DNA from 3 places in the Flavobacterium sp. C3NV genome. Region 1 is predicted to be linked to each of the others. Evidence: riboswitches for the same ligand, from Rfam matches in the RefSeq annotation. Region 1 holds a riboswitch; each other region holds the start of a gene.
The links. Region 1 has a riboswitch for cobalamin ahead of ACIDC4_RS10515 (TonB-dependent receptor plug domain-containing protein). Riboswitches for the same ligand answer to the same signal wherever they lie in the genome.

Region 1 (11,137 bases):
TACTTTTGTTGTAATAGGGTTTGAAGTGCTTACTGGTTTTGAGTCGTCTTCAACGCAACTAAATGAAAATGTACCTGCAAGGGTTTTTGCACTTAAGTCAATCGAAGTTATTGATATATTTCCTTCAATTACCTCCTGCATATTTTCTTTGCTCAAAGCCATAGAAACTTCAATCTGTGTTTTTGAGGCATCATATATGCTTTTGGTAATACTATAGCTGCCTATTTTAAGATCGCTTCTTTTAATGTAAAGTCTAATTTCTTCTAATCCTTTTCTTCCCACTAACTGAATATATTCTGATTCCGGATAATAAGTAAATAAAGGTTTGGTAGCAAAATTTGAGTTAAATGGGTTGTTGACTTCCCATAATTTACCATCGATTTTTGCTGTCATTGCAAATTTTGAAGTTGGTACAGTAGGATTTTCCGGATTTTCTTCGCTGCTATTATCGCTTGAGCAGCTGTTTAATACAAGAATTAAAAATAGTAATAGGGTTTTTAAAGTAGTTTTCATCAATGATTTTTAGATGTTAATTAAGGGATAAATGTAGATTAATTTTTGTTAATATTAAATTTTGAATTATAATATTTTGTAATAAAAAAGCTCCATAATTGGAGCTTTAGTTTATTTTAATGCGGAAGTTATTCCTGTTTGCTTTATATTATCTGTTGGTGTTTTCGCTCTGTGTAAGAGCCATATTATCCCTTGTGTTTTTTTGCACTGAAATTGCACCAAACAATGCTAACAAAAATGCAAATGCGTAGAACCCTTTTTCGCTTGGTAAAATAGTCGCATTTATTAATCCGATAGTTAATAAAGCAATGGATAATAATGTACCAAACCAACAAATTCCATAATAGATATTTGTTACAGGAAGATTCTCAAGTCTGTCTCTAACACTTTTTTGTAATGATACTACACCAAATAAACCGAACATTAGAACGGTGAAATAATATCCTTTTTCATTTAATAACATTTCGGCTCTTGCAAGCCCAACTATAAATCCAACTGTTCCAGCTCCAAGAGCTACCCAAGATGCCGCGATAAAAGCGACCGAAGTTTTTTGTACCATGTTTTTTTTAATTCGTGTTTTGGTTAGGCGCAAATATAATTAAATTCAGTTCAGATTAGCATAAAAACAAATAAAAATTACACAGTATAATCTTTCAAAAATGTATAAAAAAAAGCTCCACAATTATGGAGCTTTCTCGTTTAAAGTAAGATAGATGTATTATTTAATCAATTGTTGCAAAGGCTTCAATTGTTCCATGTCGATTTTGGATTCTTTTAGAACCGACATTAAAGTCATGATATTATTCGGGTTCATGTTTTCGCCTAATACGCGAACTACTGCAAAACCGTTTTCTTTTCTGTTAGCAAAAACGACAAACTCTTTGATATTGTCATCAGAACCTACATAACTTATTGATGCTCCATCTTTACCAGAACCAAAACTCATCAATTGCTGGTATTTTGGGTCTTTTAGAATTGCTTTGACTTTGGCTCTTTCTGCCTCAAACTGAACCTGATTGGTAGCATTCGCTTTAAAAGCCAGAATGTTCATCTTGTCAAATGATTTTAGAGCCTCGGTCTGTTCTGCAGATAGTTTTGTTTTCTCTACGTTTAAAATACTCGGCGAAACATCAAGAGCAATAAAATTTTTGTTGTCTGTATTTTCTACAAAATATTTCTGCAATGAAGGATCAGAATTACAACTTACTAAAGTCAGTAATACTAAAAGGGCTGAGGTAAAAATGTTGGTTTTCATCTTATTTTTTGCTTTTAGAGGCTTTTTTTAGATCAGCACCACCCGGAAGTTTCATCTTATCTGTAAGAACTGAAATTTCGTTGATATCAAAATTACCTGTTAATGATAATAAAACAGTTTCGTCGTTTTTAGCACCATCAACGTACATTAATAATTCTCTTATTTGAGAATCTGAAGCTCCTGATTTTACAGATATTTTAACATTTCTGCCGCCATCATTAATTCGCATTAATTCTTCTAATCCTGCCGTTTTTATATATTTGTCAGCAGAGGCTTTCATGTCGGCTTCAATTTTAGGATTTTTAGTAGTAAACACTTTTAAGTTGTCTAATTTTTTAATGAGATTAATGTATTGTTGTGTCTCTTTATCAGAGGGATCAGCTTTTACTTTACTCATTAAATCAAACATTTTTTTGTTTACAATTACAGAGGTTACATCGTCCTGACCATCAAATTTGTCAAATGCGCCCTGTGCATAAAAAGTAGTGGTAACGAATGCGAAAACTAGTGTTATGATGAAATTTTTCATTTTGATTGATGTTTTATTGTTTAAAAATTTTATTTTTTGATTGTTCATATTCATTAATGTATTGTACACTTTCGATACCTACATTAACATTGCTTGATAATAAGGCCAAAGCTTTTTGCGTTGCTGCTAATGCTTCTTCCGGATCATCATAGGTTCCTAGTTCTGTTTGCGCCACAGCCGGAGCTGCATTTTTTTCGCTTACATAAAAATAGGTTCCAACTCCTAGTAAAACAACAACCGAAGCCGCAATCGATAACCACGCCACATTTCGTTTTTTAGTTTTTAGTGGTATTTCCTGCGTCGATTTTTGTTCTTTTACCTGAGAGAAATAACCAAACATAGGTTTGTATTGCTCTAAATGCTGCGCAACATTTGATGAAGAAAAGTATTCTTTTAATTGATTTTCTTCGGCAATACTGGTTTCTCCCTGAAAGTATTTTTCTAATATATCTTCTATTTTATTGAATTCCATAACTGTGTGTGTTAACCATTGATTCTCTAATTTTTTTTCTCGCTCTCGAAAGTGCTACCCGAATAGCCGTTTCATTCATGTTGACAATTTTCGCAATTTCATCAAATTCATATTGTTCAACATCGCGTAACTGAATTAATATTTGTAATTGTTCGGGCAACTGACTTATAATTTTCTCTACCCATTCTAAGCTATTCGAGTCCTCTAATTTTTTATCCAGCTGAGGCTCCCGGTCGGTATAGTTATTATGTACAATTTGAAGATTTCCGGCTCTTTTCGATTTTAACTGATCCAGACAATAATTTTTTGTCATTGTCATCGCTAATGCCTCGACACTATTATAGTTGTCTAAATTTTCTTTTTTATTCCATAATTTAACTATCACTTCCTGCGTAGCATCTTCGGCCTCTTCTGTACTGGTTAATAATCTTTTTGCCAGACGAAAAACTTTGTCTTTAAAAGGATTTATTAATTCTATAAACACATTCTGATTCATAAAATTGGTTGGTTATTCGTTAGCTTATATAGTCAAGACGAGGCACTATTATTTTTGTTACAGGGCAGATGTAAATTTTAATAAAAAAAATACATTAAAAATAATTAATGTTAAAACTAAAGATACTATTTTTACGTTAATACTACATAGATACCTACTATATGAAAACAATTTTAAAGAGCGTACTGTTATTATTTTTGCTTGCCTATTCTTTGCAATCTTGTGAGGATCAGGACGATGTTGCCGCTCCGGCTGATTTGCAGGTGAAAGATTTCATTTGGAAAGGGCTAAATCAATACTATTTGTGGCAAGCCGATGTGCCTAATTTAGCCGATGATCGTTTTAATAATAATCAGGAAGCGTTAAATTCTTTTTTACGAGGGTATTCTCAACCGGAAGATTTATTTCAGGCTTTATTGAATAAACCTATTAGCAAGTTCCCAAAAGGTCAGGCAATTGATCGCTTTAGCTGGATTGTTTCTGATTATACTGTTTTAGAACAGGAACTTCAGGGAACTACAAAAAATAATGGTGTAGATCTTAGATTAAGTTATAAACCAAATAGTACAACTGATTTAGTGGGTTATGTACGTTATATTATTCCTAATTCTGATGCTTCAGCAAAAGGAATCAAACGTGGTGATCTTTTTACAGCAATAAACGGAACTCAACTTACAGTTTCAAACTATCAATCTCTTTTGGCTGGCGATAGTTATACACTAAATATGGCTGATTTTAATGGTACTAGTTTTGAGCCTAACGGAAAAACAATTTCGTTAGTGAAAACAACTTTAGATGAAAATCCTATTTTTATCAATAAGGTGATTACTTCCGGAAGTCATAAAATAGGTTATTTAATGTATAATGGTTTTTATGCGAATTACGATGCACAGCTAAATGCTGCTTTTGCCGAATTGAAATCGCAGGGAATTACAGATCTTGTATTGGATTTACGATATAATGGTGGTGGTTCTATACAAACTGCAACGCGTTTGGCAAGTATGATTACAGGTCAGTTTACGGATAAGATTTTTGCTAAAGAAAAGTGGAATGCTAAGATAAATGCAGCTTTTGAAATTGATAATCCGGAATTTCTAAATAATCGTTTTGTAGATAAAGTAGACGGAGCAGCAATAAGCAGCTTAAATTTATCTAAAGTCTATATTCTAACTACCACTGGTACTGCTTCTGCGAGTGAATTAGTGATAAATGGTTTGGTGCCTTATATTTCAGTAGTTCAGATAGGAGAAACAACAGTGGGTAAAAACGTTGGCTCTGTTACTTTATATGATTCTCCAACTTTTGGAAAAGCAAATAGAAATCTAAATCATAAATATGCCATGCAGCCTTTGGTGCTGAAAATAGTAAATGCTGCTGATTTTGGAGAGTATACAGATGGTTTAAAACCAACTTATGAGCAACTGGAACGTATTACTAATCTGGGTGTTTTAGGTGATACTTCAGAACCGTTATTAAGTATTGCTATTTCGCAAATTACAGGCGCAACGGGTAAAAAAGCGCAACTGGATAAAGGTATAGCTCTAAAGAATTTTACAGATACCAAAGCAATGGATGGTGTAAGAAATCAGATGTATGTAAAAGATGCACCGGAAGGACTTTTAAAATCACTAAAATAATAAACATAAACAAGGCTTTCAGAAATGAAAGCCTTGTTTTATCCAAAATAATAAACTAATTCTATTCTAAGATTTAGTTGTTAAAGTAAAATCCGTTTGGATTAACACCTACGCTAAAATCATTAGCAAGTTTTCCTGTTAGAGAATAGATATAAATATCTCCATTATCTACACCATTTACTCTGTCTGCAACATATATTTTGCTGTTTTTTACTGCTAAACCATAAAGTGAAGTAACCTCTGTAGCCTTGAAAACTGGGGCAGCTGGTAAAGCTGTAGCGCTTGTAGAAAGAGAGTAAATATTACTGTCAATAGTGTAATATAATTTATCGTTTTCGATATCTAAAAATCCAGGATGTGTTATACCTTCAAAACTAAGAGTCGAGGTAACAGTATTACTGCTTAAATTAACCTTTACTAATTTACCAGCTGTTTGGGTAGGAGCGTAGTTAGGATATCCTTCACATAAAATATACAAGCTTCCATTATCTTTTACCAATGCTGACGGCATATCACCTACTACAAAGTTAGTTACCACTGAGTTAGTTGCAGAATTAATTACAGTTAATGAATTTCCGAAGTTATAACCTCCTTTGTGAGTCACATAAAGTTTACCACCGTTTTCAATTATTTTTTCAGGTCCTTCAACTACAGGAATTTTAGATGTTATCGTGTTTGTAGCAAGGTCAAGAATCCCTACATAATCATCATTAGCATCTTCTCCTACTCCCCAGTTTGTAACATATCCTTTTCCATTTGCAAAAGCGATATATCTAGGATTTTTGATACTTGCAGTAATAGTAGCAACGCTCTTAAAAGTATATCTGTTTACTACTTCAATTTTATTAGAATTATTTACAACCAGATAAGCGAAATCTCCATTAAAACCAATGCATTGAATAATGTCATTTGTTGTTTTTTCAGGATTTAATAAAGAAAAAACATTATTTTCAATTTTTAAATCATCTGATAGATAAGATACATTTCCATTCGATTTAAGAAATTGACCTTCATTTGCAATAAATAATCCGCCTTCGTAATTTCCACGAGGTTCCGGTGTAGTATCATCATTATCACTGCTACATGACACAAAAAATGCCGAGCTTAGTATGACAGTTAAGAATAGTTTGTTAAATCTTTTCATTGTATTTAAAAATTAAGGTTTATGTATATTGTATAATTTCTTCCCGGCATTTGTCTGCTGGCAACGGGTTGGTAATTTTCATTCCAGATATTTAAAGCCTGTATTCCAAGTTTATAACTGTTCTTTTTTCCAAAATCGTAATCAATACCAATATTTCCAATGTTGTAATCTTTTACTTTACTTGCAGGATTGTTAAAAGGCGTTGTGTAAGCATCTCCGTTGTATAAATATTGAAAATAAGAAGATACTTTTTTCCAATTATAAGAAACAGATCCTGTTAGTTTGTGGTAAGGAACATAAATCAATTGCTTGTAAACAGATTCTCCTTTTATTAATTGTTTACTTTCAGAAACCGTATAAGCGTAAGTTCCGTTAACCGTAAAATGGTTGTTTCCTATTTTTGGTCTCCATTCTACTAGTATTTCGGCACCATAAGCTCTCACTTTATCTGTGTTTTCAGGTGACCACGCGCCGCCGCTTCCCTCAGTTGGAACCCAGCGTAATAAGTCTTTGATGGAATTATAATAGGTGGTTAGAGAAACAGAAAAATTCTTTGTAAAAAATTCATTGCCAATTTCTGCCTGATAAGAAGTTTCAGGTCTTAGATCAGGATTACCGCTTCCTTCCCAAAACAAATCATTGTATGTGGGCATTCTGAAATTTTTTGAGGCGTTAAATTTCACACGATAAAAATCAGTGAATTGATAACGTGTTCCAAAAGAAAACAGGAATGGATTTCCAAAATTATCGGTTACTTCCTGACGTATGCTGGCATTATAATCCCATTTGTCAGTCACCAAATGACTTAACAATAAACTAGCCGAACCAACTTCTCTTTTTGCATTATCGATACTCGAACCATATCCTTTATTACGGCTGTAATCGACAATAGCGTTTAGTTTGATTTTATCATTTACATCAAAAGCCAAATCATATTTTATGATAGAAGTTTCAACTTTACCATATGTAAATAGTTCAGAATCTATATTGCTAAAATATTTATAAGATTCCCCAATATGCGCCACTTTCAATTTTGAAGTAAAACGATTGAATAAAATTTCCCATTCTAATAAATTTCGGGTATTAAAATCGTTGTATTTTGTTTTGCTTTCTGAGGGTGTAATTAACGAAAAATGACGTTCTGCATCATAAAACTGGCTGTATGCTTTTATGGTGTTTTTAGCATTTATTTTATACCCAAAAGTGGTGTTCATGCTGGTATTATAATATTCACCATTTATGTTTCTCTGATCTGTTGTGCCGGGATACTTAAAATCATTATCAGAGCTATTTCTGGAAATATTTACCTGTAGACTATATTTATCAGAAGATGCATTAATGCGATAGTTGGCGCTTAAAGTATTGTAACTTCCCAAGCTAAAAAATACCTGATTCGAAAATTCATTTTTAAATCTCAAATCATTATTAAGGTGAATGCTTCCGCCGATTGCACTGCTTCCGTATAAAACGCTTCCTCCACCAGCTTTGACAGCTATAGAATTAAAATCTCTTGTTCCAACGGTATTGAAATCCGTCTGACCTAAAAATTGTGAATTAATATTTATTCCATTCCAGATAACAGCAGTTTGTGCCGCAGTCGTTCCTCTAAAAGAAGGTCCGGATGTCATACCAAGACCGTTTTCCTTAAAATAAATGACAGTATTATAATTTAAAAGGGATGTTAAAGAAGATGCATTTTTATTGATAACCGAATCATTCAATACCAGAACCGATTGTGAGGCGGAGTACTTTTTAAGATTAACATCAGATACAATAACTTCTTTTAAGTTATTAATAGTATCTCTCTGCGCTACAATAATCTGGCACAAGAACAATAAACAAAAAGCAAAAAGTTTTTTCAATGTCATAATTTCTAAACTCTTTTTCCCGAGAGCTCGATATTGGTTACATAGGCAGGTCTCCTGGCTTGCGTCTTGTTGTTTACCTTCCCGTTCGCGGGGGCGAGCAGTGGTTTGTAGTTAACAACAATCGTTCTTTTTAGAACTAAGCTTACAGTTGCGGGTACAGCTCAAGATTTGATTATTACTTGATTCCCTTTTAATGTGTTTCGAAATAACACAACCTTAATTATTTGCAAAGATAAAGTTAAAAATGTCGAATTTTCTAATTTGTTTCACTATTAAGAATAAATTCTAAACAAAACGTATTTAAAGTGCTATTTTTATTACCTCACCAAAATCTACTTTGTTATTAAAAGCATCTTTTAGCGGCAAGGAAGTATGATGACATAAAATGCTACGAATTACTCCAGCGTGCGCTACAATAATGATAGGTTTTCTTATTTCTTTTGAAATTTGAGATAAAAAATCACCAACTCGTTCGTGTAATGCTATAAACGATTCGCCATTGGAAACGCTAATATTTACAAAGTCTTCCATCCAGGGATTAAGCTGCTCCGGCGAAATTTCATTCCAGTTTTTCATTTCCCAATCGCCAAAATTCATTTCCATCAAACGATCTTCTTTTTCAAATGAAATTGCTTTAATGTTACTTTGAATGTATTCGGCTAATATCACACAACGTTTCAATGGACTGGAAAAAATTATTGCTTCAGGAGGTAATTGCGAAACAATATTTTCAAAAACAGACTCAAAGGGTTCTGCTAAACCCACATCCGATTGTCCGTAGCAAACTCCTTTTTCGCAAATCGTTTCAGTGTGACGAACTAGATAAACTTCCATATCAAAAGAATACTTAAATAATAAACAACCTCGCAAACCTGTTGTGTTGCACCAAGGCAATCTCCCGTATAACCATCAATCCATTTCTGGAAATAACGTGCTAGAAAAAATCGCATTATAAAAACCGGTATTAATGCCAAAAGGAATTTATATTGAAAATAGGAGAAAACGAAAAGAGGAAGCAATCCGAAGAAAAACGAACCAAAAACTTCTTTCCAGGAATGGTTTTTAGCAATAGGTTTACTTTTACTCGAAGCATCGTCTCTGGAATATTCATGTGTAAAAATAATAGAGATAGCTGCCAAACGACTTAAAGCATGAGCCGAAACAAATAAAATAAAAACCTGAAAAAGGGCTATAGAACTATCTCCTTTAAAAAGTGAAACAGATTCTGAAAGCAATTTGAATTTCAATAAAAAAAGTAAAACCAAACCAATTGCTCCATAAGCACCAATAGCACTGTCTTTCATAATGATCAGGATTTTTTCTTTGGTCCAGCCTCCGCCAAAACCATCACAAACATCTGCAAAACCATCTTCATGAAAAGCTCCCGTGGTAAGGACAGAAATAATTAGGGCGAAAATCACCGCAGTTTCTACAGAAAGAAAAAGAGAAAAAAGATAGAAAGCCAGAAAAGAAATGCTTCCCACAATCCAGCCAATTAAAGGAAAATAACGAGTCGCCTTGTTTAAATAATCAGGATGATGGTCAATGTTTTTCGGACACGGAATTCTGGTGTAAAACATTAAAGAGGTAAAAAAAATTTGTAGTTCTTTTTTCATTTAAAAAAAGGTGATTATAAATTTAAGGTTAAGACTGAAAACTGAAACTGAAAACTGCGACTTTTTCATTTCCTACTAATGCCCGCACTTTCAAAACTTGCCATATCATTCAAAAAAGTTTCAGCTGATTTTAAAACAGGGAAAGCAATTGCACAACCTGTTCCTTCTCCCAAGCGCAAATCCAGATTTAAAATAGGTTTTGCATCTAAATAATCAAGAAGCTTTTGATGCGCTTTCTCGGCAGAACAATGACAGAAAACGGCATTATTTTTAATGTCAGGATTAATTTTAACAGCAATCAAAAAGGCAACGCTGCAAATAAAACCATCAACCAAAATCAGCATTTTGTTCTCGAAGGCAGTCAACATTCCGCTGGCGATTTGTATAATTTCAAAACCTCCAAAATAGGCGAGCTGTTGTTTTAATTCGGCTTGACCGGAATAATTTTCAATGGCGCTTTTTAGAATGTTTTGTTTTTCAATTAATTTTTCATCTTCAACTCCTGTTCCTTTTCCAACACAATCTTCGATAGGTAAACCCGTTAAAAGACTCATTAAAACAGAAGCGGTAGAAGTATTTCCAATTCCCATTTCGCCAAAGCCAATACAGTTAGAACCAGTTTTAGCAATGTCTTCAACGATCGATTTTCCTTTCTCGAAACACAATTGCAATTCGATTTCGCTCATGGCAGGAATGTGTAAAAACGACTGTGTTCCTTTGGCAATTTTGGCATGAATCAAATTCGCATTGGTGGGAAAATCATAATTTACCCCTGCATCTACAATCGATAACCGAATATCATTTTGATTACAAAATACATTTATTGCTGCACCGCCTTCCAGAAAATTACCCACCATTTGTCGGGTAACATCTTGCGGATAAGCACTCACGCCATGATTTGCAATGCCGTGATCAGCTGCAAAAACTATTATATTGGGATTTGTTATTTTCGGATTCAGAGTTTCAAAAACCATTGCCATCTGAAAAGCCAGTTTTTCAAGAGTTCCTAAAGACCCAATAGGTTTGGTTTTAGAATCTATTTTTTCCTGTAAAAGTATACCGAAATCAGGTTTTGGTTCAGCCGATTTTTTAACTTTTAGATTAAAATCTACAATAGAATTTTTAGTAACGTTTTTAATTTCGATACAAACCGGAGCTTCAGATTTTTGTTTCCAATGCAATTGTTGTAACATCGGTTGATTGTCGTAATTCGTTGCCGGTTTTCCAATACAGAAATAACCCAAAGGCTCTATGTTTTCAGGTAAATCAAGAATCTTTTTAAATTGATAATAATCTAAAATCGAAACCCAACCCATGCCGTAACCTTGTTCCGTAAGCGAAAGCCAGATATTTTGTGCCGCACAAACCGAACTAAATTTTACCGCTTCGTTACTACCCACAGTCCCAATCGTGAACTGATTTAGAACCGATCGATCATACGCAATAATAAGTCCAATTGGCGCTTCTTCGATTGCTTCAAGCTTCAACGATTTGTAATGCTCTTTTTGTTCCGGATTATCGGTAAGTTCCTCAGCCTTTTTATTATAATCTAAAAACAGATTTTTTACAGCCGTTTTAACTTCATCAGACTTAATTATAAAATAACG
Region 2 (11,137 bases), on a different contig from region 1:
ATATTTATTTCTTTACCATTGCGAAGATACGAATTGATTTTTTTAAAAAAATGTTTTGGATAAACGAAAAATGATTCTATCTTTGCACCCGCATTGAGCACAAAACGGTACCTTAGCTCAGATGGTAGAGCAATGGACTGAAAATCCATGTGTCCCTGGTTCGATCCCTGGAGGTACCACCACAACCCGAATAGCAATATTCGGGTTTTTTGTTTTTAACACTTTCCTGACTTTACCGCTATTTTTTTTTACCGCAAAGATCACTAAGATTTTCACCTAACGTTATGTTGAGAAAACACAAAGTTCGCAAAGCTTTACGATAAAAAGTTTTGCGAACTTTGTGTTTTTTTTTAGTTTTTGATTGCGCCAAAAAGCCTATTGAATCTTACCAATATTGTGTCCCAACGGTCAAAACCGTTGGCTATGTTTATATTGTACTAAAAAAATTCCAGCATTAATATATACTCTACACGCTGTTGCATTTCAAATACAGCCCGTGGTTTCAACCACGGGACACGTTATAATACACAAAAAAAGGTTCACAAAGCTTTATAATAAAACTTTGCGAACCTTTGCGTAAATCTTAGCGTTCCTTGCGGTTAAATTTTTTCGCAGTTAAATCACCTTCAAAAAAAATTATTGATGAAATACAGAAACCGCCGGGAAATAATATCCCGAATAATTTACCGAAGCTGTTTTAACTCCTGAATCAGCATTAAATAAATAAAGATTATTAATAGAGAAATTCACCCCAAAACCTTCATTTAATGTATTTAGAACCAAAGTATTTTTCTTTCGATCATAACCAATTCCTGCACCATATAAGATATTCGAATTTGTTAATGTAATAAAAGGTGCCGTCAAGGACTCCGGAGTTCCAGTGTATTTGTAAACTTCTTTACCACCGCTAAAACTTCCGTTTTTAGCAATAAAAATATCATTTTTAGCCGCTGTAATAGATCCCGGATGCCATGCTCCCCAACTTCCGTAAGCCTGAAAACCTAATGGAATTTCTTTTACTTCAAGAGTATTTGAATCTATACTAATAAGGTTTTTACCTCCTGCTGCCCATACTTTTTTATCATCGGTTACAGCAAATCCTAAAACCATACCCGGAATAGTTTTTTCGATGGCCAATGTCGAAGCATTAATAACAATCACTCCTTTTGAAGCAGACAATGCAAAAACATACCCGTTAGACTTCACGATATCTCCTACCTGACCGGTAATACCATCAATTTGTCCGCTCACTTCCATCGTATTAAGATTAAGCTTAAATATCCCTTTACTCGACGTCAAAAGAGCCTGATTTTCATCAAGACCAACCACAGCGCGCCAGTCGTTTCCACCTTTAGCCGCAATTCTTTTTTCTTCTTTAAGCGAATAAGCATCAGCAACTACCACTGGTCCGCCAACTTTAGAAACTAAAAATAGTTTTTTATTAATGATCGTTCCAAATTCTAATGTAGACGATGTCGGTTTTAAATCCTTATCCGGATTTACTTTTACAAAAACACTGTCTTCTACCGCTTTTGTATCATATCTGTAAAACCCTACCGTTCCCGTTCCGTGACCAAACCATCCTTCGTTGATCATAAAAAAACCGTTTTCATAAGCTCCCCATGCATGAATATCATAAGTAAGAGCTACGTTTCCGCCATCATTTTTGGCCGTCATTGTAATTTTAAAATCTCCTCTTGTTTCTGGTTTAAAGATATAAGTAGAATCAGATCCTACTACTTTTCCGTCTACGGCCCATTCAAAAGAAACATTCTTTCTATCTGCTAATTTCGAGCTTAATTGTAGCGTTTTTCCAATGGTCAAAGTATCTTTTAGTTGCTGTTCGCCTTTTATTACAGGCGGCGCTGTAAAATCATCATCATTATTACACGAAACTGTCAGCAGCATCAAAGAGGCGATTGCAATTAATGGTTTGGAAAAAAATTGGTTTTTCATTATTAAATATTTAAAAAATTATATTACTTAAATCTTTAAATCGAAATACAATTTACCCTTTCAAAAGTTATATAAATAAACTTTTGTAAAAGCAACATCTTGTACAACAATACGTTTTAATGATTTTTTTTTAATGAAGAAAAAGAATGAATCGCGTAGAAAAACATCTTGAAAGAAATTGTTTTGACGATATCATATTTGCAGAAAAAAAATCTCATAAACTCTATTTTTGGCTTACGAGAATAGAATAATTAAACCATACATGATCACACAAAGTGAAATGTATTGTTCTTAATTCAAGCTTCAATCCCCGAAAGCTATTTATTACTATAAAAATGGCAGGTCTTCTGACTTGCTCCCTACACCCAGCCTTCCCTTTCAAAATGAAAAGTGACGTATTAAAGGGTTTCAGTTAATGAGCTTACAGCTGCGGGACAGTTTTGGATTTACACCAAATTCCCTTTTAATGTCAATATTGTATCAATATGACAACCATTTTCTGTTCTAAAATTTGAGCTGCAAAACTAGTGTTTTCTTTCGTAATAAAGCAAGAGTTCTTTATTTTAAAGGCCTTGAGCATTTGTTGCAAACTATAACTTATTCAATTTATAAAGCTTTGATTTACTGAATAAATGTTAAATCAACAAATAAACACTATTTGTTAAAAAAGTATCAATTAAATAAAAAATTATCTTTTATATTCGTTAAAAAATATTTAATAATTTTAATTATTACCAAGTATACAAATTAGTTTATGAGTAAAACTTCTACAAAAGGCATCTGGAAAGTAATTTCAGCCTCATCAATGGGTACTATGATCGAATGGTACGATTTCTATATTTTTGGGAGTTTGGCGGTTGTAATTTCAACTAAATTTTTCCCTAGCGATAATCCAACCGCGGCTTTTTTATCGACTTTAGCCACTTTTGCTGCCGGATTTGTTGTGAGACCTTTTGGCGCTTTGTTCTTTGGAAGACTCGGAGATATTATTGGCCGAAAATATACTTTTATGGCTACCTTATTATTAATGGGAGGCTCTACTTTTTTAATAGGCTGTATTCCTAGTTATGAAACGATTGGTTTTATGGCTCCTTTATTAGTATTGATTCTGCGTTTATTACAAGGATTAGCGCTTGGTGGAGAATACGGCGGGGCAGCAACTTATGTTGCAGAGCATGCTCCTGTTGGACAAAAAGGATATTGGACGTCATGGATTCAGACTACAGCTACGGTTGGTTTATTCATTTCGTTAATGGTTATTCTGGCCACCAAAAATGTACTTTCTCCTGAAGATTTTGATTCCTGGGGATGGCGTGTACCATTTTGGGTTTCGATTGTTATGGTGGGTGTTTCTTATTTAATTCGTAAAAACATGGACGAATCTCCGGTTTTTGCCAAAGCTAAAAAAGAAGGTACAACAAGTACAAATCCTCTAAAAGAAAGTTTCGGAAACCGATACAACCTTAAATTTGTGTTACTCGCTTTATTTGGAGCCACAATGGGGCAAGGTGTTGTTTGGTACACCGGTCAGTTTTATGCCATGAGTTTCATGAAAACCGTAATGAATATCGATTCTTCGCAAGTCGATGGATTACTAGGTATTGCATTATTATTAGGTACTCCGTTTTTTATTTTCTTTGGATGGCTGAGTGATAAAATAGGACGAAAATATATCATGATGGGCGGAATGCTTCTTGCCATTTTGTTCTACAGGCCTATTTATAAAATGATGTACAATACCACAGATGTAAGCTACAAAACTGAACTTACTCAGGCCACAAAAGAAACAATCGAGGTCAATAAAGACAACGATTCTATCTATACCACACATAAAAAATATTCAGACGGAACTTCTTTCTTAGAGAAAAAGACGCATTTTTCAGGCAAAAAAGATGCTCAGATTACCACTTCGATTACTATCAATTCAAGCGATGAGTGGACTTTAATTTTCTTAGTTTTCATTCAGGTTTTATTTGTTACGATGGTATACGGACCTATTGCGGCATTTTTGGTCGAAATGTTTCCAACAAAAATCAGATACACTTCAATGTCTCTGCCTTATCATGTTGGTAATGGGATTTTTGGAGGTTTGCTTCCTGCTATTTCAACCTATTTTGTAACGCATTCTAAAGCAGCCGGAAAAGCGGAATTTTATCTCGACGGACTTTGGTACCCTATTATTATAGCTTCAGTCTGTTTTGTAATTGGAATGATTTATATCGATAATAAAAATAAAACTAATCACCTTTAATATTATAAACTATGAATGCGATCAAACAAATTTTAGGTGTTTTGTGGATTATCCTTGCAGTTGCAGCGGCCTATTTTTGCATATTCGAATTTGGCTTACCCAAACTCCTGTCAGACCAACAGGATGATTTAGTATTTGGAATCATTATCCTTTTTATTCTTACTCCTCTCATTGTGTTAGGATTGGGAACTTTTGGCTATTTTGCCGTAATTGGAGAATACAACAAAGAGAAATAATACTACGATTAATGAGAAAAGGGCTGTCTATATTACATAGAACAGCCCTTTTGCATTACTAACCAAACCAAAATCTTTACTTAGCAAGTATATTTTAAAAAGGGCCATCTCAAAGAGATAGCCCTTTTTTTAATTATCAGAAAACATTAGTTTTTTGTAATCGTGTATTTTTTTCCAATAAAATCAACAATGATTGTATAATCTCCTGCAACAGTAACTGGAATATTAGCACCTCCGGCTTCTAATGATAAATTATTACCATCATCACCATAGTTAGTATCCCATTTATCGTCAAGTCTGAATTTGTACTCCCCAACTACCAGTGGTCCTGTATAGGAGTATGTTTTAGTTGCTAAATCATACTCTAGATTAGTATCCGGATCATTCCATCCATTAGGCGTTGCAGAACCAATCATTCCCCAATTGTCCCAGGCAGAATAAGAAGTAACAGCTATTTTGATCACATTTGAATACTGAACAATACCTCTTGCCCCAACATATGACTTAATACGAATATCAGCATCTTGAGATTCAAAAGCCGTTAATCCGGCATTAAGCGCTGCTGCATTAAGTTCTCCACTTGTTACCGCTACCTTATTTGTTGTTGTTACAGAAACTACAACTACATCTTTAAAGTCTGTTCCTGATTTTGCCATTTGAAGTTCATAACTTATAGCCATTGGAGCACCTCCATATTGCGCAGCATCCCATGTAAAGGTCGCAACTACTTCATTAGGTGTTAGTTTATCAAGAACAAAAACTGATCCTTCGGCAGGAATTGCCAGTACAGCTGCTTTTGATGGCGTAACTACAGTAAGATCATCATCTGAATCACAAGCTGTAGCTGATATAAATAACAGTGCAAATACACTTAGTTTTAATATATTTTTCATATTTCTCGTATTAAGATGAATAACCTGGATTTTGAGTTAACTGTGAATTCGCCTGTAACGCACTTGTAGGGATTGGGTACAAGTTGTAAGTTTCAGGAATTGCAACTCCATCTTTTACTCCACCTTTCCATGGCCATAAGTAAGATCCTCCAGTGAATTTTCCAAATCGAATTAAATCTTGTCTTCTGTGTCCTTCAAGGTTCAATTCTCTACCTCTTTCTTTCAAAATGAAATCAAGGTTTAATTCTCCTGCATTTATTTCTCCTGCATGTGATCTTGTTCTCACTTTATTCACATATTCTAAAGCTAATCCTGCAGAACCTCCACTTGCTCCTCTTACAACACACTCAGCATACATTAAGTAAGCATCAGACAATCTGAACAAAGGAAAATCTGTGTTCGCAAAACTTGTTGCATTTGTAGTTCCTACAAAGTTTTTGTTTGTAAATTTTACACTAGGATAACCGTCTGTCCATTTTTTATAATCATTCATTTCATACGAATGTCCTGTTGTAAAGAATAATTTTGCTCTGTCATCCGGAGAATCAACAAGATTTCCATTATTAAACAGTCCGTACCAGGCTTTTGTAGCCCTATGACCACTCCAACCATCAGTTGCACCATAATTATTAGGATTCATTGTTTCTGTACTTAAATTTCCATTGATGATATAAGTTGTGTTACCATAACCCTGGCTTACCACAGCATCTGCAATTAAAGTATAGATAATTTCCGGTGAAGTATTGTTGTCTCCTGAAAACACACTTGCAAAACTTGGAGCAAGAGTATAACCGCCTTCATCAATTACTTTTTTAGAATACAATAAAGCATCATCATATCTTTGAGTTCCTGTATACACTTCTGCATTTAGGTATAATTTTGCCAAAAGCATTCTTACTACATTTTTATCTGCTTTACCGTAAGATTTTGTTGCTGTAATAGTACCTTCAACTTCTTTCAATTCAGACTCTATAAAAGCAAAAAGTTCTTTTCTTGTTGATTCCTTTTTTGGAGTAGAAGTATTAATATCATCTTCAGTCGTAATAGCTCCTTTACCAAAACAATCTGTAATGTAATAATAAGATAAGGCTCTTAAAAAACGCAATTCAGCAATATGGTTTTCTCTGTCCGGAATATTCGCTTTAGATGTTTTTAAAATTTTAATTAAATTACTTGACTGAGAAATAGTATAATAAGCCCTGTCGAATAAGTATCTAAAGAATTTATTATTCCCATTCCACCCAGTTGTTGTTGTTAACTGATCTAAACCATCATCTCCCCAACGGTTTTTCATACCATCTGCAGAGAAATCCTGTAAGTTGATAATACTTCTTAAAAAAGCAGCTTCTCCATTATCTTTTGTAGTAATATCTGAAGAATCTGGGCCATCAGGACCTGAAAGAGCAAAAGTTCCGTAAATTTTAGAAACTAAACCGTCTACAGCATTTGGATCCTGCTCTAAAAGCTTATCCAATGTCAATTCTACTTTTGGTTCTGTATTTAAGTCATCTACACAAGCAGTGAATAAGAATAGAACAAAAGCAGCTCCTATAATCTTAAATTTAAATTGATTCATCTTTATATTTTTTTATTAAAAGTCTAAATTCAGACCAAAACTGAAAGTTCTTGATCTTGGATAGAAATTATTATCAATTGCATTGAAATTCTCCGGATCAACCCCTGTATAATTAGTTACAATAAATACATTATTAGCTGAAGCATACAATCTTAAAACAGCACCTTTAATTGCTTTGTCAAAATTATACCCAAGAGTTATGTTCTGGCAACGTAAAAAGCTTGCATCTTCTAAGTAATAATCAGAAAATGGAACGTTTCCGTTTATAGTTTGAAAATCAAATTCAGTATTCAAAACATTCGTTAAACTAGTTGAATTTGCAGGCAATGCCTTATCAATAAATCCAGACTGAAGTTTTCTTGCATTGTACACTTTTCCTCCTATCTGACCATTGAAAGTCGTTGATAAATCAAACTGTTTGTACGAAGCTGTTAATCCTAAACCATAGGTCCAGTTTGGTCTTAAAGCCACATAATATCTATCGCTATCATTGATAACACCATCTCCGTTTTTATCAACAAAAGCATTTTCTACCGGTCTGTTGTTTGAATCATAAACTTGTTGAAATACCCAAGCCGAATAAGGTTGCTGACCAACTGTATTGTAAGCAATCTTTTGTCCTGTTCCTACCGGAATACCTGATGCATTATCAACGTTTGTAGTTCTGTTATTCAAATCTGTAATTTCACCAATATTATAAGCAATGTTTCCGTTTAGAGATAAATTGAAATCCTCACTATTGATCACTTTAACATTTAAGTTTCCTTCGACACCTTTATTTTTCATGCTTCCTACATTAGCAACAAACTCATTTGTTAAAGCTTGTCCTGGAGCCGCTGAAACTACAGAAAGTAAATCTTTTGTATATTTTTGGTAAGCATCGATACTACCGGTAACAATACTTTTTTCAAAAAGATCAAAATCAATTCCTACGTTATAAGTCGTTGTCTTTTCCCATGTTAAATTCTCGTTATAAGGTTTAGCAGAATAACCATTTACTCCAGGAATATAAGTACTTGAGGTACTAGTTGGCGCAAATAACGCACTGTAAGGATAAGATCCCGCAACACCCGTTATATCCTGTTGTCCTGTAATACCGTAACCTAATCTTAATTTTAAGTCTTTAAAAGTCTTAGAATCTTTTAAGAATGATTCGTCTTTCATTCTCCATGCCACACCCGCTGCTGGGAAATAACCCCATCTTTTATCCTCTTTAAACAAAGACGATCCATCTGCTCTTAAAGTAAACGTAAATAAATATTTGTCTACTAAATCAAAATTAGCTCTTCCAAAAAACGATTGTAAGTTTCTCTCGTTATAATATCTGTTATTAGCATTATTTGCCGGGTTTGGAGTTAACTCTCTTAAACCATTTACGGTACTATATCTATAATTTTCCTTAGTTCCGTCAGTTTTAAAGTTTTGATAAGAATAACCAGCCTGAGCATCAACTCTGGTTACAAATCCTGTCAAACTTTTGTTATATACAAAATAAGCATCTAATGTTTTATTCGTAACAGTTTGATCTTCGGCATAATTTAAACCTGGATTAAACACATAAGTTGGAGGAGTTGTCGCTGCAGAATTATCTATCTTATATGTCTGAAGAGCATTATCTGTATATGACTCTCTAATTTTTGATTTAGATGCTTCGATACCACCATTCACAACAGCTCTTAAAGATTCCAAAAATGGCATTTTATAATCTAATTCAATGTTTCCTAATAATTTCTGAACTTCCTCAGGACGAGATCTCTGATTCAAAATTGCTAACGGATTTTGTGCTCCATTGATAGATTTATTAGTATTAAGCAACTGATAATATCCGCCAAATATATTATTTGGTGAATTAGGATCTGCATATGCCGGTTTAGTAGGATCCATTCCTAAAGCACTACCAATAACAGCATCAGCATCTATAGCATTCTTTTTAACAGAAATACCTTTAGCATTCACATCAATTTTCAAATGATTATCTAATAAAACCGGTGAAAGTTTGATAGATCCTGTATATCTTTCAAGATCATTTGTTCTTACAACACCTTCATTTTTAGCATAACCAACAGAAGCTCTAAATGGAATTTTACCAAATAAGTTTGCTCTTGCACTAAAGTTATTGTCACTAGAGAAAGAGGTTCTGTAAATTAAATCCTGCCAGTCTGTATTATACAACTTTCTTCCTTCGATTTGAGGAGTTGCCGGATTATCAAGCGCACCACTACCATCAGGTACACCTAATAAATTGGTGTAATCAGGATGATACTTTTGCATAAAAGAAGTAAATTGAGTTCCAGTCATCATATCAACAGGATTATTTACCTTACCAATAGTTATATTAGACGAGAAAGTAAATTTTGGAGCACCACTAACACCTTTTTTAGTCGTAACAATGATCACACCATTTGATGCTCTTGAACCATAAATAGCAGTAGCTGATGCATCTTTTAAAATCGTAAACGAATCAATATCGTTAGGGTTTATCAATGTTAATGGATTAGAAATTCCTGCCGGATTGGTATTATCAATTGGCACACCATCAATAATAATCAACGGATTGTTATTTCCTGATAATGAACTTCCACCTCTAATTCTAATATTTGGGTTTGCATCTGGCATACCACCATCTGTAGTAATTCTAACTCCAGAAGCTCTACCTACAAGCAGCTGATCTGCAGAACCAACCGGTCCTTTATTAAGCTGATTGGCAGATAAAACCGTTACCGCACCTGTAGCATCTTTTTTCTTAACAGTACCGTAACCTACTTGCACCACAACTTCTTTAAGCTGATTGGTATCTTCTTCTAAAGAAATCGATATAGTTTTTTGACCATTAAAAACTACAGTTGACGTTTTGTATCCAATAAATGAAACCAAAATTTTGTCTCCATTTTTTAAATTAGATAACTGAAATTTACCGTCAAAATCTGTTGATGATCCGCCTGGAGCACCCTGTACATTTACGTTTACTCCCGGGATTGGTTGCCCCGTTGCCAGATCGGCAACTGTTCCTGTTAAGGTACTTTGAGCTAGTACACTAAACGGTAACAGTAGGAATAAAAATAACAACTTTTTGTAAATTGTTTTCATACTTTTTGTTTAAATTAGTTTGAGTTTTTGAATGTTAGTTAAGTTTTTAATTTTACTTCGAATTTCAAAATTATGAATTTATTAACGTGCTCGACCAGAGACAATTTATATTGAGTTACGAAAACGTGATAGTGTTGAAAACTTTCTATTTTTTGTAATCTTTTCAGTCAAAAAATGACAAATCAAAAAATAAAAGATACCTTTATTAATAATTAGATTTTTTTCAACAAATACCATGAAACGTAAAATCACCTTAAAACAGATTGCAAAGGAACTTGATGTTTCTATTTCAACTGTCTCAAAATCACTCAGAAACAGCTTAGAAATAGGAGAAGAAACGCGTCTTAAAGTTCAGGCTTTTGCAAAGTTTTACAACTATAAACCCAACAACATTGCCCTTAGTCTAAAAAACCGAAAAACCAAAAGTATTGGTATTATCATTCCGGAAATTGTACATTATTTTTTCTCTACCGTAATCAACGGAATAGAGCAGGTTGCAAACGAAAATGGATACAGTGTTGTCATTTGTTTATCTGATGATTCTTTCGATAAAGAAGTCCTAAACATGGAAATGTTAGCCAACGGAAGTATCGATGGTTTTATCATGTCTCTTTCTAAAGAAACCCAATACAAAGGTGATTTTCACCATATTACCGAAGTGATCAATCAGGGAATGCCGGTTGTAATGTTCGACCGCGTTACCAATGATATTTTATGTGATAAAGTAATTATTGATGATAAAGCTGCCGCTTATGAAGCCGTTCAAAGTTTGATTGATAATGGCCGAAAAAAGATTGCGCTTGTTACTACTGTCGACTATGTAAGTGTTGGAAAACTAAGAACCGATGGTTACGAAAAAGCACTTCTGGACAACGGATTACCATTCAACGAAGATTTGATCATTAAAATTGAAGATGTAGATACTTGCGAAATTACCATTAGCCAGCTTTTACACGACAGAGCTTTTGATGCTGTTTTTGCTGTAAACGAGCTTTTTGCCGTAACCATTATCAAAACAGCCAATAAAATGGGACTTAAAGTTCCTGAAGATCTTGCGGTAATTGCTTTTACTGACGGAATTATTTCTAAATATTCTACCCCAACCATTACTACGGTAAGCCAGAGTGGTGAGAAAATG
Region 3 (11,137 bases), on a different contig from region 1:
GGTCCTTCATGTGACTTCTAAACAAAAGGAAAGATCCGGCCATAAGAAGTCCCACTATAAAAGCAAAAAGTAAAGTAGAATTTACGGCTAATTTATTCTTTAGATTCATAACTCTTTTGTTTGAGCATATATCCTGTTCCTTTTACAGTATGAATGAGCGGAGTAGGGAAGTTCTTGTCGATTTTATTTCTTAAATAATTAATATAAACGTCTACGGTGTTTGATGTCGTATCAAAATCGATGTTCCAAACGGCTTGTGCAATTTCAATTCGGGATAAGGCTTTCTCGCGGTTTTTCATAAAAAAGATCAAAAGCTTTAATTCTCTTGATGAAAGATTGAGTTCTTTGCCGTCTCTTGTGGCACTTTGTTCTTTCATATTAATTTCGACCCCGGCATACGACTGAAAATCCAGAATTCCGGTACTGAATTCGGCACGACGCAACTGTGCGTTTATTCGAGCCAGTAATTCTTCAAACAAAAAAGGTTTAGCCAGATAATCATCGGCTCCGGCTTGTAATCCTTTTACTTTTTCGTGTGGTGTATCCAGCGCGCTCAAAATAAGAATAGGAACAATTATTTTCCGGCTTCTTAAAACTTCGCAAACTTCAAATCCTGTAATATCCGGAAGCATGATGTCGAGAATAATAATATTATACTCGTTTTCCATGACTTCTTTTATAGCTTCAAAACCTTTTGTAATCGTTTTGACTTCATACAAATGTTCCTCAAGTCCTCTCGTAATAAACGAAGCAACTCTTGGATCATCTTCAACTAATAATACTTTGTTCATAACCGGATAAGAATCAAATTTGTTGTGATAAAAGTAAATAAAAGTATTACTGTGAGCAAAGAATCGTAAAAGAATATAGTAAGCTATAAATTGAATTTTTGTAATGGAGAAATTGGTATCTTTAAAATTCCGTAAAGGTTATCCGGAACTTAATTTTTTTAAACAAAAAAATAATATATGAAGCTATTCTACACTAAAGCAATACTTTTTTTAGCAATTTTAACCTTTTTTTCCTGCGAAAACAAAAAACAAAAACCGGAATCAAAACCGTACAAGGCAGGTGTAATTTTATCTTTTGATGATGCCTATGTAGATGAATGGTACGAGGCCGATCAGGCTTTGAAAAAATACGGATGGAAAGCTACTTTTAATGTTTGCAGAATAGATTCTATTGGAGCTCCGCAGATAAAAAAACTTCTTCAACTGCAAAAAGAAGGTCACGAAATTGCAGCTCATGGCTATCATCATTATAATGCCGTAAAATTTGTAAACCAACACGGAATCGATGCTTATATGCAACAGGAAATAGATCCTATGATTGTCTCTATGAAAAGGTTAGGTTTTAATGTTACGACATTCGCGTATCCGTACGGAGAAAGATCTGATGCACTTGATAAAGCTTTATCTAACGATTATAAAATCATAAGAGGAAGAGCCTTTGGAGGTGAAGCTCCGGAGAAACAGGACAGTTTTTTTAGCAACTCAAAAATCGTTTTTGCTTTTGATATTGATAACAGTCACATTCATTTTAGTATTCCGTATGTTTTAGAATTGTTGGATTATGCCAAAAAGCACAACAAAATTTTGCTGTTATGTGGACATAAACCCGTAAAAAATGTAACCGAAAACTATCAGACAAAAATCGAAACCTTAGAATTCATTTGTAAGTATATGAAGCTTAACGACCTTAAGTTTTATAAAACATCTGATCTGGATGATTTACTTCCTGAAGAATAAATTTTAATAATGGTTTTTTGTCGAGTTTCTCGCGAAGATTTACTTCGTCTGTGAGTCTCCTGCGTTGTAATGACAATATTGTGTTTAAACTTTGCGTCTTAGCGTCTTAGCGCCTTTGCGAGATTAATTTTATTTTTCATATAAGATGAAACAATTTTTAAATTCGTGAATTCGTGGATTTTTTTTGCGACGAAATAGCTACGATTTTCAAAGATTATAAAATCATTTTAATCCTATAATCTGTAGCTAAAATTTCGTTTTGTAAATCTTTGATCTTATGATCTACAATTTTTTTCGTGTTTTTCGAAAATCTTAAAATTCGCTTTCTGACCACTATCATTCTTACAGTTTTGTCTGTAAATGTTAATAATCCTGTTATTTTTTGTATGATTTTGGGACAAACTGCTCGATTTTTCGTACCTTAAAAATTCTAACAAATAAAAGACAATGATGACAAAATTACGAATTTCATTAATCAACATTCACGGCCTACTAAAAGGTTCAGGTTTGGAGATTGGTAGAGATGCTGATAATGGCGGACAAACAAAATATGTATACGAACTTGCTGAGTTCTTATCGCAACACGAAGATGTAGAACATGTTCATCTTTTTACAAGGTTAATTGATGATAAAAATCTTTCTCCGGAATATGCAGTACCTATCGAAATCATTAATGATAAATTAGACATAAGGCGTATTCCTTTTCTGGGAAAAAAGTACAAAGCAAAAGAACAATTATGGGAAGGTTTAGACACTTTTGTAAACGGAATTGTTCAGCATATCAAACTTCACGATATATTCCCAAACTGGATTCATTCACATTATGGCGACGCAGGATATGTAGCCAGTGAATTATCTACAATTTTAAATATTCCTTTCGCACATACCGGGCATTCGCTGGGTTTTCATAAAAAAAATAAACTGCTCGAAAGTGGTTTGAGCGAAGAAGAAATCGAAAAGAAATTCAAGTTCAAACAAAGAATCGCTGCCGAAGAAAAAACATTAGAATTATCTGAATTTATTGTTACTTCGACAGAACAGGAAATTGAAACCTATAAACCCTACAAAAATTTTGAATTAGGTAAATACCACGCCATTTCTCCGGGAATTGATACTAGAAAATTTGTTCCTTATTATCACAGAGAACAGGATGCTGATAAGCAAATGGAGGAGGAGCAGAGAAAATATTGGGTAGCAGAAACCATTTCTAAATTTTTAATAAATCCGCACAAACCTTTTATTCTGGCACTTTCGAGACCTGACCGCCATAAAAACCTTCATACCTTGATTGAAGTTTATGGTAAAGACAAAGAACTGCAAAGCATTGCCAATTTGGTAATTTTTGCGGGAATCAGAAAAGATATTTCGAAAATGCCGGAATCTGAAAAAGATGTGCTGACAGATTTATTACTATTAATGGACAAATATGATTTGTACGGAAAAATGGCCATTCCAAAGAAACATGACGTCGAAAATGAGGTTTCGATTATCTATCGTTATGCAGCCGAAAAAAGAGGTGTTTTTGTGAATTTAGCTTTACATGAAAACTTCGGTTTAACCGTAATCGAATCGGCAAGTTCAGGTTTACCTGTTGTGGTAACCAAGAACGGCGGACCATCAGAAATTATTCCGACTTGCCAAAACGGAGAATTAGTAGATCCGTTGGACGAAAACGAAATCAAAAAAGCATTGCGAAATATCTTAACCAATGAAAATCAATGGAAATATTATTCGAATAACGGAGCAATAAATATTCAGAAACATTACAGTTGGTTAAGTCACGTAAACCAATATGTAGATTTGGTCAATGAAAATTTATCATTATCATCTGGTTCAGGAATCAAAAAGCAGCATTATCCTAATATTAATATCGAACGATTAAAACGTAAGGTTGAGCATTTATTTGTTTCGGATATCGACGGTACATTAATAGAACCAAAATTAAACAACCCCGGCTTAAAAGAACTTAAAGAACATTTGATTAATCGTACCGATAAAATGGCATTCGCACTGGCATCCGGACGAAATTTAGCTTTGGTAAAACAAGTTATCGACGAAGAACAGTTTCCTTTACCTGATTTTATTATCTGCTCTGTAGGAACCGAAATTTATTATACAAATGGTAAAGATTACATTTTAGACAAAGGCTGGGCTAAATTTTTGGCCGGTCGATGGAAAAGAGAAGATATTGTCAGCCGTTTGAAAGAAGTTCCATGGTTGCGATTGCAGGAAGAAGAAGCTCAAAATCCTTATAAAATATCCTATTATTATGATAAAGAAAAATACGATCACGAGCAACTAATCACCGTTTTAGGCGCTGGCTGGTACAAAGTAAATATCATCCCAAGTCATGGTGAATTTCTTGATTTTATCCCTAAAAGAGCCTCAAAAGGAAATGCGATTAAATTTTTATGCCGCAAATGGTCTATTCCTTTATCGAATGTTATTGCGGCAGGAGATTCAGGAAACGATATCGATATGTTCAGAGGTGCTGTAAAAGGAATCATCGTAGGAAATCGTAGTGTTGAATTGGCTGATTATGAAACTACAAAAAGTATTTATGTGGCCAAAGATTCAGCTTCTTCCGGTATTTTAGAAGGATTAAAACATTATAAAATTATAAAATAAATAGCAGATGTTGGTTATTCTTTGAGATGTCCGGATGATCGTTTGTTTTCAGAAAGTCCCGAAGGAACGATTCATATTGTAGCAAGGGATTTTAATCCCTTGAAATGTAGAATTTCGACAAAGATTGGTGATTTTGTTTGCGGTCCTTCGACTTCGCTCAGGATGACAAAAATGACAAAAATGACACAATATGTTAAATAATAAAATAGGTTAGTATGTATTCAGGTTCAGGATTTAGTAATTGGGAAATAGGAGACGTTGATGTGTTTATAGATGAAAGCGGAGTGCATCATTTATTTCATCTTATTATTCCCAATCACGATTATATTGCGCATGCAGTATCAAAAGATGGTCTTTCTTGGAAAAGAGTAAAAAATGCTTTGTTTGTAGGCGATCCAGGCGAATGGGATGATGATATGTTATGGACAATGCATGTGAGTAAAAACTCTGACGGAGAAGGTTATGAAATGTATTATACCGGTTTAAAGCGCAAGGACAAAGGAGTTACACAAAAAGTAGGAAGGGCAGTTTCGCCGGATTTAATTCACTGGATAAAAGACAATCAGTATGGTTTACCGCTAAAAAGTGATGCTCCGTATTACGAAAGCAGAGATAATAATCCGCGTGAATGGCTGAGTTTTCGGGATCCTTATAAATACCAGTTTGAAGGCGAAGATTATTTACTGATTTGTGCCCGAAGCGCAGTAGGACCAACCTATAGAAGAGGTTGTATTGGTGTAGCAAAACGAGAAGAAAAAGGTTTTGTACTGCAAAAACCATTGCACGTAGCTTACGTTTATGATGATATCGAATGTCCTTGCGTGGTAGAAATAAAAGGAATGCATTATTTGCTGGGTTCCATTCGCGAAGACATCAAAGTGCGTTATTGGTTTTCTCCGGATTTTAAAGGAGAATACCATGCTTTTCATAATAATGTTTTAATGCCACAAGGTAATTATGCAGCAAGAATTGTAAAAGAAGGCGAGTATTATTTGATTTATAATTTTTACTTCGTTGGAGGAAATGTCAATACACTTCGTGTAATTCCGCCACCAAAACAACTGGATGTTGATAGTAACGGACGATTATTATTAAAAACCTATCACCATTGGAGAACACTTTACCAAAGAACCATTCACCAAAAAAACTTACCCATTCCGGTGCCTATTTTAGGAAATCCGTCGGCAAATTTTGAGGTAGAAAATGAAAATAAATGGAGAATTGGCTGTCGAAGCGGCTACGAAGTTTTTTGTTTTGATAAACCTTCAGAAAATTTTGTCTGGGAAGGAACATTAGCCGTCGAAGGAATGGGAAAAACCGGTTTTGTGATCGAATGTGACGAACAGGGAACGGCCTATTACATCTCAATTGATTTTGTAAATGGTTTTGTGCAGTTTAGAGCGTGGGGATTTAATGAAAAAGATGTAAAAAATAATTTTGTTTTCGAAAATCTTCAAACCAATCAATTTGAAATTGTAGACAATAAAGAAATCTATTTTAAGATTATTCGTTACGGAAATTATTATGAACTTTCGATCAACGAAATTGTCAAACTTACTTTACTGGATTACAAATACAGCGAAGGTAAAATTGGTGTTTACGTATGTTCGGCAATTGTTTCTTTAAGCGATTCAAAAATTCATGTCATTCCCGAACCGGAGAACGAATATGCAACCGCAGATCCTAATAAAGCAATTGATGAGTATAATAAAATAGCTCAATAATCAATATACTTTGACAGATTGTGATGGAGTTACTTAGAATTAGTATCTATAATACTTTTTACGCTTTGAATAAAAGTTTCGGTATTGTAGATTTCGCCTTTTATGTAAATGTCATACTCTGTCAATTTAAACTGTTCCAGCATATCTTTTTTAAGATATTTTATCATAGACTCAAGACTTCGGGTATCGTTTTCATTTTGTCTTTTTAATTCACGTTGTTTGCTTTCCAGGTAAGCTAAAGTTCTTTTTAATCTTAGTACATTAATATTGTCCAAACTTAATATTCTTAAAATTTAATAAAAATAACGATAATCAGGAATAAGATAAAATTCAATATTTTTCCAAAAACGTACCAGTGAATTGAATTTATCTTATTACAAGACTATCGTTTCAGGTAATTACGTAAAAATTGAATTTTTAGTTTTGAAATATAAGGCAAAAAATTAAAAAAAATAGACGGAATTATATGTTTTTTTTAGATAACCGTTTGAAAGACTATTGCTTACAGGTGAAAATTGTAAGAAGATTTCACTTCTTTTTTATTTTAAAACTTTTCAAAAAGTAAATAAATTGAATTGATTTTTCAATTTAAAAAAAAAATAAACAAAAAAGCTGCGTTTTTCCTGAAAAGAAAGACACAGCTTTTTTTTATATCATGAAGACTTTATTTTACAACAGTCGCTTCCAGTTCAACTTTTAAAGTTTCAAAAAGACTTTTTACTTCCAGTAAAGTTGTAGCTTGTTTCATACCATGTTTCGCCACCCAATCCTGAATAAGATTAAAATGTGGCCATAGTTCATCAGTCGCGGTAGTATAGATATTCAACCTAACAATTCCGCTGCATTCATATCCGGCTTCGTTAATAACTTGTTCCAGATTTTTTAATGCCAGTTTTATTTGCGATTCCATGTTTTCGTTGCTGGAAATCCCGTCTGCACTTATTGCCGTTTGTCCTGAAACATACAATGTTCCTTGCGGATTTTTTACTTCAACAGCTTGTACATAACTGCGTTGATTTTGCCATTCCCAAGGATTAAATTCTCTTTTTTCCATTTGTTTTCCTTTTTTCGTTTGTGCCAATACAGGCATCGTAGTTAATAATAGTAATGCTAAAAGGTTTGCCGTTTTTTTCACGATTACAGTTTAAAATTGTAATACAAAATTGAGCATAACGGCTGGAAAGTACTCGTGACATTTTTCACGATTTTGATGTGAGAATTGTCACATCAGGAAGATAATCGACTTAGCGTTTCGCGCGAAACGCCTAAATACGAAGCAATAAGACTTTTGGGAACACGCTGCAGGAGTGAAGGATATTGTTTTAATAATTGGTCGTAACGTTCTTTAGAGTTAGAAGTCTGCCAGGAAATAATGCGGCGTTGAGATCCCAGAAAACCAAAAGTGGCTTTCTCCAAAAAAAAGCGCTCCATTTTTTGCAAACCGTTGCATAGGTTTTTATAATCTTCAAACGAGCAGCAAAGTACTTCAGTATCTTCAAGGCATTCTAATGACATTGTAGCTTCAGTTTGGGTAAAAAAGGCATAGTAATCACTTTCCCACCAATCTTCCATAGCAAAAGAAACAACATGCTGCTTTGCTTTCTCATCAGTATAAACCAATTTTAAAAGTCCCGAAATGATAAAATAAGAATGCTTGACAGAATCACCTTCCTGAATAAGAAACTGATGTTTCTTAAATTTTTTGACAGTAAAATGAGAAGACACAAAAGCAAACTCTTCATCTGTAAGAGGAATTATTTTCTCGATATGTTCTCTAAGTTGATTGTGCATAGTAGCATCCAAAGTTATTGAAATTTTAATAAAAGAGAAGCTTTTATTAGCGATATCAATTTTGCGAGTAGCATAAAAGATAAGAAAATTAAATTTAAGAAGTAGATAACGATTTAATAAAATTAATAACAATTTCTTAAACTTTTGTTTATTAGTGTGTTGATAAATAATGTTTTATAAAGCAATTTTAGGAACATTAGTAACGAATTAATATTTATATTTGAGAATGAATCTGAGTCAAATAATTTAAAATATTTACAAATGGATAAAGCTATAAAACTAAAAGTTCGTAAGGAGTTGGATAGTCAACAACAGTTGAATATTATTAAATTAAAGGGTAGTTTAATCTCTAAAGGCTATACCGAAATTATTCACATCCTGGATCAGGATGATGAGTTTCATATCAATTCTTTCGCAACTCCTTCTGAAACTACAAATGAAGTCCAGGAATTTATCAAAGCATTTATCTACAAAGAAAATTTGGCAGATACCATAACAATTTTCAGATAATAAAATATTTATCGCTTATAAAAAAAAATACATTTTATTAGATCCTTAATTTCTAATCCTATTAACGATAGCCCAAGGTTTCAAACTTGGGTTACGTGTTTTAGAACCCAATTCTCCAAGTCCCAACGATCGAAATCGTTGCCAATCTTACAGCTGTATTTTAACTCAAAATTAATTTGGCAAAAACGTGTTTTTAAGTCACTTCTATTATTAATAGCATTTTTGTTAATTGATTGTTAAAAATGTAATTTCGTTGCATTATACTTCTTTTTATAAAGATAATCATATCTTTACGTCAGATTTTGGTCTGTTTTCTTTAGAAAAATAAAAGAAAATAGTTAAAAGGGAATCAGGTGCAAATCCTGAGCAGACCCGCTACTGTAAGTTCTAGATAAGTCTTTAAACGTTACTAATGCCATTGTTCGCCGCGGCGAATGAGAAGGTTGTTTAAAGATGGAACAAGTCAGGAGACCTGCCATAATCACATAGTTTAAGGCTTTCGTGGAATAAAGTCGAACAACAAGAATTGACCTGCTATTGCATAGCGGGATTCTCTCTTTTTGCTTTTTGATTACTACATCCGCGAAGTTTATTTAATTAAATCAGTGATGTATAATACAAAAAAATTACTCTTATTCTTTTTCTTATTTCTTGCTCCATATTTGCTTCATTCGCAAGTATCTAATGACAGTTTACGTGTTTTAAAAGAAGTTATTCTAAAAGGTAAACCGTATCAGGAAGTAATTCCCGTACAAAGTCTTTCAGGAAAATTACTGGAGAATTTAGCAAGCCATAATGTTGCCGATGCATTGAGATATTTTGCAGGAATTCAAATTAAGGATTATGGCGGTCTCGGCGGACTTAAAACGGTCGATGTACGTAATATGGGTACACATCATGTAGGTGTTTTTTACGATGGTATTCAGTTGGGTAACGCGCAAAACGGAGTCACTGATCTGGGTAAATATTCCCTGGATGACATGGAATCCCTAACATTATACAACGGACAGAAAAGTGAAATTTTTCAGTCGGCAAAAGACTTTTCAGCCGCCTCGACCATTTATTTAAGAACAAAACGTCCTGTTTTTGTTGGGGATAAAAAAACAAATTTACTGGTAAGGTTTAAAACCATGTCCATCAATTATTTTGATCCTTCTTTTAGATGGGAACAAAAACTGAGCGATAAAGTCAGCATGAACGTAAGTTCAGAATACATCAAATCAAACGGACAATACAAATTTAGATACAAAAGAAATAATCTCGACGGATCTGTAGCCTACGATACCACTGCCACCAGACACAATAGCGATATAGAAGCTTTACGATTTGAATCCGGACTTTACGGAAAAATTAATAACGGTTCCTGGGATGCCAAAGTGTATTATTATGATTCTGATCGAGGAGCTCCGGGAGCGATTGTCGAGAATAAATTTTCTGATGGTTTCAGACAATACGATAAGAATTTTTTCGCGCAAGGAACTTTCATTAAAGATTTTACCAAAAGATATAAGTTTCAGGCCAAAGCAAAATATGCTTACGATTACACGCATTATGTGGCAAGAGATACTACCAATATTTTAGGCGAAACCGTAACCGAAGGCGCACAATCTGATGATAGTTATTATCAGCAGGAATATTATGTATCGGCAGTCAACATGTACAGTATAGTATCGAACTGGGATGTTTCATTGTCTACAGATTTTCAGTACAATAGATTAAATGCAACCAGAAAAGGAATAAATACTCAGTTTTCTTTTCCGCAGCGTTATACAGCATTATTTTCTTTGGCAAGTTCGTACAGATATGGTGGTTTTAAAGCATTGGGAAGCGTTGTAGGAACTTATGTTCAGGAAGAAGTGCGCTACAATGCAAAAGCCCCCGATAAAAAAGAATTTACGCCTGCCTTATTTTTAGGCTATACACCTTTTAAGGAGTACGATTTTAATGTAAGAGCATTTGCAAAACGTATTTTCAGAATGCCCACTTTTAATGATTTGTATTATACAATGGTTGGTTCGAGTACTTTAAGACCTGAATATATGAATCAGTACGATATTGGTTTTACTTATAATCTACTTTTAAATAAAGGATTCTTCGATAAAATATCTTTTCAGGTTGATGGATATTACACCAATACCAAAGACAAAATAGTAGCAGCGCCAACAGGAAATTTATTTCGCTGGATGATGACCAATATGGGACAGGTAAAAGGACAAGGAGTAGAATCTGTCTTGAATATGGGCATGCATCTTGGTAAAGTAAACTTAACCACAAATCTTACTTATACCTATTCTGAAAACAGGGATTACACAAAATTTGGCGGTCTGGAATTATCATCTTACGGAGACCAAATCCCTTATACGCCATGGCATAGCGGATCCGGAATTTTAAATGCCGAATACGAAACCTGGAACTTCAACTACAGTTTTGTATACGTAGGAAAACGATACAATGGTAATGTTAATAATATAAAAGTCAACGAAGTTCAGCCTTGGTATACACACGATTTGGCAGTGCAGAAATCTTTTGCATTTCAGCATTATAAAATGAAAGGCGCAATAGAACTCAACAATGTCTTCGATCAGCAATATGAGGTAATTTATAATTATCCTATGCCGGGTCGTACAATGAAATTTATAATAAGTATCGAGCTATGAAAAAGATCACAACAAAATTAGTCCTCGGTTTATTGATAACCCTTGCTTTTGTTTCCTGTAGGGAAGAGGAAACGATTTT

Region 2: it holds a riboswitch for cobalamin, as region 1 does, so the genes downstream of both, ACIDC4_RS22655 (DUF5074 domain-containing protein) here and ACIDC4_RS10515 (TonB-dependent receptor plug domain-containing protein) in region 1, are expected to answer to the same signal.
Region 3: it holds a riboswitch for cobalamin, as region 1 does, so the genes downstream of both, ACIDC4_RS00830 (TonB-dependent receptor) here and ACIDC4_RS10515 (TonB-dependent receptor plug domain-containing protein) in region 1, are expected to answer to the same signal.

Annotation. Positions count from the first base shown of each region.
Region 1 covers NZ_JBKQBJ020000006.1:72,393-83,529, reverse strand. The annotation lists gene ACIDC4_RS10555 (Riean_0653 family protein) at 1-513, opposite strand, end outside; gene yiaA (inner membrane protein YiaA) at 662-1,072, opposite strand; gene ACIDC4_RS10545 (DUF4252 domain-containing protein) at 1,232-1,768, opposite strand; gene ACIDC4_RS10540 (DUF4252 domain-containing protein) at 1,770-2,297, opposite strand; gene ACIDC4_RS10535 (hypothetical protein) at 2,311-2,769, opposite strand; gene ACIDC4_RS10530 (RNA polymerase sigma factor) at 2,756-3,265, opposite strand; gene ACIDC4_RS10525 (S41 family peptidase) at 3,427-4,902, shown strand; gene ACIDC4_RS10520 (YncE family protein) at 4,976-6,046, opposite strand; gene ACIDC4_RS10515 (TonB-dependent receptor plug domain-containing protein) at 6,052-7,914, opposite strand; cobalamin riboswitch at 7,942-8,148, opposite strand; gene cobC (alpha-ribazole phosphatase) at 8,215-8,748, opposite strand; gene ACIDC4_RS10505 (adenosylcobinamide-GDP ribazoletransferase) at 8,733-9,530, opposite strand; gene cobT (nicotinate-nucleotide--dimethylbenzimidazole phosphoribosyltransferase) at 9,596-11,137, opposite strand, start outside.
Region 2 covers NZ_JBKQBJ020000021.1:30,528-41,664, forward strand. The annotation lists gene ACIDC4_RS22645 (type III pantothenate kinase) at 1-2, opposite strand, end outside; tRNA gene ACIDC4_RS22650 (tRNA-Phe) at 107-182, shown strand; gene ACIDC4_RS22655 (DUF5074 domain-containing protein) at 637-1,956, opposite strand; cobalamin riboswitch at 2,277-2,468, opposite strand; gene ACIDC4_RS22660 (MFS transporter) at 2,711-4,207, shown strand; gene ACIDC4_RS22665 (DUF6814 family protein) at 4,219-4,443, shown strand; gene ACIDC4_RS22670 (SusE domain-containing protein) at 4,590-5,336, opposite strand; gene ACIDC4_RS22675 (RagB/SusD family nutrient uptake outer membrane protein) at 5,347-6,912, opposite strand; gene ACIDC4_RS22680 (SusC/RagA family TonB-linked outer membrane protein) at 6,928-9,999, opposite strand; gene ACIDC4_RS22685 (LacI family DNA-binding transcriptional regulator) at 10,235-11,137, shown strand, end outside.
Region 3 covers NZ_JBKQBJ020000001.1:193,177-204,313, reverse strand. The annotation lists gene ACIDC4_RS00875 (HAMP domain-containing sensor histidine kinase) at 1-109, opposite strand, end outside; gene ACIDC4_RS00870 (response regulator transcription factor) at 93-791, opposite strand; gene ACIDC4_RS00865 (polysaccharide deacetylase family protein) at 969-1,748, shown strand; gene ACIDC4_RS00860 (HAD-IIB family hydrolase) at 2,196-4,376, shown strand; gene ACIDC4_RS00855 (glycoside hydrolase family protein) at 4,592-6,100, shown strand; gene ACIDC4_RS00850 (hypothetical protein) at 6,130-6,375, opposite strand; gene ACIDC4_RS00845 (RidA family protein) at 6,765-7,154, opposite strand; gene ACIDC4_RS00840 (Crp/Fnr family transcriptional regulator) at 7,328-7,891, opposite strand; gene ACIDC4_RS00835 (hypothetical protein) at 8,153-8,401, shown strand; cobalamin riboswitch at 8,688-8,895, shown strand; gene ACIDC4_RS00830 (TonB-dependent receptor) at 9,010-11,058, shown strand; gene ACIDC4_RS00825 (DUF5074 domain-containing protein) at 11,055-11,137, shown strand, end outside.